DNA from 2 places in the Salinicoccus sp. CNSTN-B1 genome. Region 2 is predicted to be linked to the other one. Evidence: predicted binding sites of a transcription regulator. Region 2 holds the regulator's gene; the other holds the start of a gene.
What was found. The regulator Rex, encoded in region 2, represses fermentation and respiration genes when NADH is low (regulators of the CRP and FNR family bind a similar motif). The targets are predictions, from matches to a motif close to TTGTGAAATATTTCACAA.
Positions count from the first base shown of each region.

Region 1 (3,426 bases), 470 kb from region 2:
ATTGCATAGTTGATGGCAGAACGCACCAATCTTTCAGTACCTTCTTTGGATACTGGTTTGATTCCGATTCCTGAAGTTTCTGGGAAGCGGATGTTTTTAGCGCCCATCTCATCTTGAAGGAAGTCGATTACCTTCTTCGCTTCATCAGTGCCTTCCTGGAATTCGATTCCTGCATAGATATCCTCTGTGTTTTCACGGAAGATAACCATGTCCGTCTCTTCAGGACGCTTCAATGGAGATGGTACACCTTCAAAATACCTTACCGGTCTGAGGCATGTAAACAGATCCAGCTCCTGTCTCAGCGCCACGTTCAGTGAGCGGATACCGCCACCGATTGGTGTAGTGAGCGGGCCTTTGATTGCAAGCAGGTATTCATTGATTGTATCCAAAGTTTCCTGTGGCAGCCATTCGCCGGTCTTGTCATACGCTTTTTGGCCTGCCAACACTTCTTTCCATTCAATCGCTTTTTCGCCGTCATATGCTTTTTCAACCGCTGCATCAAGTACTTTGTTTGCAGCTTTCCAGATATCAGGTCCGATGCCGTCACCTTCTATGAATGGGATGATTGGCTTATCGGGTACGTTCAGAATTCCGTTGTTTGTTGTGATTTTTTGACTCGACATAAATAAAATTCCTCCTGATTAATATTTTTGAAATTTTGTTTTAGCGCTTTTCGATTGCTTCATATTTCTTGCCGGTTTGTCCAACATATTCAGCTCTTGGTCTGATCAGACGGTTGTCTTCATACTGTTCCAGAATATGTGCAATCCATCCAGAAACGCGGCTGACGGCAAAGATTGGCGTGAATAGATCATGGTCAATCCCCATCGCATGATAGACCGAGGCGCTGAAAAAGTCAACGTTTGGCAGAAGTCCCTTTTCACGTTCTACAACTTCTGCGATCTTTATGGATTTTTCGTAGAGCTCAGGCTCTCCGATTTCCTCAGTCAACTGTCTGGACATCTCTTTCAAATATTTTGCACGTGGATCGCCGTCTTTATAGACACGGTGTCCCATCCCCATGATTTTCTCTTTATTTTCGAATTTCTCTTTCAAGTAGTCTTCTACAGCTTCAGGAGATTCTATCTCACCAAGCATCTTCATTACGCGTTCATTCGCTCCGCCATGAAGAGGTCCTTTGAGTGCACCAGCTGCAGCTGTTACGCCTGAATACATATCGGAAAGTGTCGCGACACATACGCGTGCCGTGAATGTTGACGCATTCAGTTCGTGGTCTGCATGAAGCACAAGGGCTTTATTCATTGCTTCGACTTCTGTACTGTTAGGCTCTTCGTCTTTCATCATATACAGAAGGTTTGCAGCGTAATTGAGTCCTTTTTTAGGTTTGACGACTTCTTTACCACTTCTTATCCTTGAGAATGCTGCAACGAGTGAGGCCACTTTAGCTTGGATACGGATGGCTTTTTCCTGATTCGCTTCATCACTCATGTCTTCAGCATTCTCATCGAAGTGTGACAGATATGACAATGCTGTACGCAAACCTGCCATTGGATGGATCTTATCCGCTGCATATTCCTCGAAATGAGTGTAGATTCTAGGATTGAGCGTCATATGATCAAATAATTTCGCCTGGAAATCATCAAGTTCAGTCTGGTTCGGCAATCTGTCGTTCCATAATAGGAATACGACTTCTTCAAATAGTGCATTTTCTGCAAGGTCATCGATTTCATAACCGCAATAAGTGAGCTGCGAACCAATGATGGAACTGATGCGTGATTCGGTTGCAACTATACCTTCTAAACCTTTTTTCTCAGACATATATCGATTCTCCTTCTAGTTAATTCTTAGTATAGCCAGTCGGCCTTATTGCCATTATATCAAATTAAAGAACTTTGTGAATAATACAGCATCATTTATCCCTTTGTGAAATTAATACCATTAACCTTCCAGAAGACGCCTATACTCACAATAAAAGCCTCAATTCAGCTGAATTGAGGCTTTTATAAGGGTCAGTTAATTATCTTATTGATGTACATAAGTTTATCTTATGATTAGTGTGTTGTCTCAGATGTATCAATACCTGTCACCGATTTAACCTTCACTTCGCGATACTTTTCATGTGATTCGGCTTTACCGAGGAAGGTTCCTAAGAAAGCACCTAAAAATCCGACTGGTACTGAGATTATTGCTGGATTCGTCAGAGGGAACAGGGGTTCCAATGCAATAAATGCATTGCCTGAAGGATCCATTACATTCGGGCTCATTATAACAAGTATAAGAGATACCGCAAGTCCCGTTATAATTCCAGTAATCGCCCCTTGCGTATTAAACCGCTTCCAAAAAATCGTATAGATGATGACTGGTAAGTTGGCGCTTGCTGCTACACAGAATGCCAAAGAAACCAGAAATGCGACATTTTGGTTTTGGGCGAAGATTGCCAGTATTATGGACAGGACACTTACACTGAAGGCCGCAATTTTAGCTGCGAGCATCTGCTGTTTATCTGTTATATTGCCCTTTTTGATCACTTGACCATAGATATCATGCGCAAATGCACTTGCCCCCGATAGCACAAGACCAGCTACTACTGCGAGGATTGTTGCGAATGCCACTGCCGACACGAATGACATGAGTAGATCGCCACCAAGCTTTTCTGCTAGCAATGGCGCAGCCATATTGCCTGCCGGGTTCGCTGCGATGATTTCCTCCCTCGTCAGCATCGCTGCAGCTCCAAATCCAAGGAATATCGTCAAGATGTAGAATATGCCGATGATCCAAGTTGCCCACATGACTGAGCTACGGGCTGTCTTAGCATCTTTAACTGTAAAAAATCTCATGAGGATATGCGGAAGGCCGGCCGTACCGAACAATAATGCGATAATGAGCGACACGTTATTCAGGGGAGATCCGCCTTGAGAGCCAGGATTCAAGAATGGGCCTTTAAGCTCCGGTGCCGTTATATTCTTCATTTCGCCGAACATGGTAAAAATATTGAAATTGAATTGCAGCAGTACGAGTACAGAGATGATGACTGTGCCAACCATCAACAAGATCGCCTTTACCATCTGTACCCAGCTTGTTGCAGTCATGCCACCGAACAATACATAAATGGTCATCATTATGCCGACTATGATGACAGCCACACTGTATGGTATATCAAACAGCAGTTGAATCAAGGCTCCCGCCCCTACAAGTTGAGCGAGCATATAGAAGATGACAATCGTAATGGAAGATAGCGCTGCGAAGGCGCGCACCTTCTTAAGCTCAAACCGTGCAGCAATCATATCAGCGACTGTGTACTTCCCGAGGTTTCTAAGCGGTTCTGCCACAACGTACAGTACAACGAGATAAGCTGTAAGATAACCCACACTGTAGAAAAATCCGTCAAACCCCCATAATGCAATCGCCCCTGCGATACCAAGGAATGAAGCAGCTGAAAGGTAATCTCCGGATATTGCGAGACCG
Region 1 is NZ_JBTWMN010000004.1:1,152,692-1,156,117, reverse strand. Features, by position in the region: gene icd (NADP-dependent isocitrate dehydrogenase) at 1-623, opposite strand, end outside; gene ACYF68_RS06910 (citrate synthase) at 664-1,779, opposite strand; partial or broken gene ACYF68_RS06905 (solute symporter family protein) at 2,013-3,426, opposite strand, start outside.
Region 1: a site for Rex is predicted at 1,883-1,900, ahead of ACYF68_RS06910 (citrate synthase). Genes of this name have one in related genera too.

Region 2 (3,426 bases):
ATCATACTGGAAGGCGGAGGGGCTGTCACCGCTGAAAAGGAGTATACGTCCAAACTCATCTTCAGTCCCGGTTCCGAGCATCATGCGATACCTATCCTTATGAAATACATACGGCGCGTTCATTATCGGCAGATACCCCTGAGGCGTCCCTTTTACGATGGCTTCAGTTGCCTTGACTTCTTTTTGGGCATCCAATATGGAGCGATATTGAATGCATCTCCCCATTTTAAGCCAGTGTAGAAAAGATGTAGCCCATCTTGATTGTCGGCAACGATGGCAGACCCTGGTGAGTCGCCGTCCGACAACATTTTTATGACGCCTTGGTCATCGAATGTCACCATATCCTTTGATGTGAGATGATACAGACATTTCGTTCGTTGACCATATACAGGCATCCATTCATAGAACAAATGATACCCCTCATCATCCGACACAAGGCCCGCAAGGCCATTCAAGGCCCCTGTAGGGGGTTGCACATGATAACGCTGTCGCCATTCATGCGACACGTTTTTTGGGATATGTGTATCAAGCTGCCCATCAGCCGATGGATGGCTGAACATCCTTCCATCTGAATCCAATGCCATCTCAAAAAACCTCCCAAATCTTAGTCCAATGATTCTTCAATTGCCTTTTGCTCTGCCCTTAAATGTCTACGGTAACCGATTTTGGAAATATAGATGCTGATTTCGTACAGGACGATCATCGGGATTGTCAACATGATATGGGTCATCAAATCAGGTGGCGCAATCAAAGCTGCTACAACCAACAGGATGAAATAGGCATACTTTCTGTTCTTCTTCAAAAACATTGGGGTCAGCAGCCCCAGCTGAGTCAGGAAAAGTACCAGTATCGGCATTTGGAAAATCAGGCCGAATGGCAGGACTGTCCTGAACAGGAAACCAAAATATTGATTGATGCCGATCGTCGTCTCTATCCCTATATCTTCTGACAGTTCAAAGGTGAATTGTATGATGTATGGTACAAGTATGAAGTAGCTGAAAGCCATGCCAAGAAGCATAAGCAGCATGACAATCGGAATGTAGGATAGCGTCAGCTTCCTCTCATTGCTGTAGAGCCCCGGCGATACGAAGGCCCATATCTGATACAGTATTACCGGGAGTACGATTACAAAACCGATGATCATGATGACCATCAGATATATTTTAAGCGGATCGGTCACTTGGAATGCGTGCATCTGTATGGATTCGGTCCACGGTGCTTCCTGAACCTGGTATATTAACGGTTTAGAAAGGAAAAAGCCGACCAGCATTGCGCCTGCAAAAAAGTATATGACGATCATAAGCCGTTTGCGCAATTCATCAAGGTGCTCAGTGATTTCCTTCTTTTCCAATTCATTCATCAATTTTCCACCTCTTTAAAAAAAGGCGGCTTCCGCCACCTCAAGACCTTTATACTTCAGATTCGATTTTCTTCTGGGATTTCTTCTTCTCTTCTTCTTCGTCATCATCATCTGTAGCAAGGCCTTTTGTTGCATCTTTGAATTCCTTCAAAGTGGAGCCCATGGCTTTTCCGAATTGGGGCAGTTTCTTAGGTCCGAATATGATGAGCGCTACAACCGCAATTACAATCATACTCGTTGGCGTTACTACCATAAGTGTAGTCGGTATGAACATTTCGAGCACAGTATCCCTCCTAGATATGTTTCATATAAAAGAACAGTGCCTGCAATTCGACACTCAAATCTATATTGTGTACATAGATTCCATCGCTTACATCCAGCCTCATCGGTGTAAAATTAAGAATGCCTTTAATTCCGGCCGCCTCAAGACGTTCAGCCATCTCCTGGCTGACTTCTGCAGGCAATGTGAGGATTGCCACATCTATGCCGTGTTCTTTAGCCATCTTTTCAATTTCATCCGAGTGGTGGACTGTAGTATCATTGATTGTTGTTCCGACAATGCTGCTGTCATTGTCAAATGCAGCAACTATGTTCATTCTATCATTTATGTTGCTGAATTTATAGTTCAATAATGCACTACCCAAGTTACCTGCACCGATGATGGCGACATTCCGCTTCTGGTTGCCCTGGATATGTTCCATAAAGAATTTCAACAGGCTCTTGACGTTGTATCCGTAACCTTTTCGGCCAAGTTCACCGAAATAGGAGAAATCACGCCGAATTGTTGCAGAATCTATATCCAGTGCTTCACTGATCTCCCGTGAAGAAACCCGATCCACCCCTGATTTTTCGGAGTTTTTAAAGAATCTATAATACAGGGGCAAGCGCTTCATCGTTGCATTCGGGATTTTCTTTTTATTATTCAAATCTCGTACACCTCTTCTATTGCACTTTGTTGATATATTATATCATAATTGCACGCCTATAGTGCCATAAGAGTCACCTGATTTCATCGTTTTTTTACGCTATATATTGTAAACTTGAGGAAAGTGAGGGATTTATGATGATAGTGATGCAATTAGGGAACATAAAAAAATCTTTCGGTACAGATATGATTTTTGAAAATATGAACCTGGAAATTAAAACAGGACAGACAATCGGCATCGTCGGTAAGAATGGTGCCGGAAAAACAACTTTGATGAAGATGATGGCCGGTGAGATGAGTATTGATGAAGGACAGATCACCAGCCCCAAAGGCATTTCAATAGGTTATCTGACACAACAGATGACACTCGAGTCCAATCATAATGTCAGGGAGGAAATGCTACGCCCTTTCTCGAGGCTGCTTGAGACGGGAAAGGAAATGGAAAGGATTGCCGAATGGCTTGCTGTACATGACTATGATGATAAAGACTATCAAGACCAACTCAATAGATACGAGAAAGTGCAGAATATCTTCGAAGCTGAAGGCGGATATACGATAGATTCAGAAGTAAAGACCGTTCTGACCGGTCTCGGGTTCATGCCTGAGGACCTCCACCGGAGCGTAGAAGCTTTCTCCGGCGGCCAGAAGACACGCCTTGCGCTCGGACAGATGCTCCTATCCAAGCCTGATCTGCTCCTTCTGGACGAACCGACCAACCACTTGGATATGGATACCGTCGCGTGGCTCGAGCAGTATCTTAACAGCTTCTCAGGCGCCATAGCCATAATCAGCCATGATCGCTACTTCCTCGATCGTACTGTCGATAAGATATATGAAGTCGAGATGCATAGAGGCACCCTTTACCATACCGACTACTCGGGTTATGTAAAGGAAAAGGAAAAAAACCATGCGTTGCAGATGAAGGCCTTTGAACATCAACAGAAAGAGATTAAAGAACTGGAAACGTTTGTAGAGAAAAACATTGCCCGTGCCTCGACAAGCAATATGGCGAAGAGTCGCCGGAAGAAGCTAGAGAGCATGGAACGTATAAACTTGCCTAGAATGGACACGAAAAGTGCAGACTTCTCATTCGACATCAGACGGGAGAGCGGCAATGATGTGCTCAGAATCAAAAATCTCG
Region 2 is NZ_JBTWMN010000004.1:682,276-685,701, reverse strand. Features, by position in the region: partial or broken gene ACYF68_RS04015 (glycoside hydrolase family protein) at 1-560, opposite strand, end outside; gene tatC (twin-arginine translocase subunit TatC) at 605-1,360, opposite strand; gene ACYF68_RS04005 (twin-arginine translocase TatA/TatE family subunit) at 1,410-1,634, opposite strand; gene ACYF68_RS04000 (redox-sensing transcriptional repressor Rex) at 1,654-2,286, opposite strand; partial or broken gene ACYF68_RS03995 (ABC-F family ATP-binding cassette domain-containing protein) at 2,424-3,426, shown strand, end outside.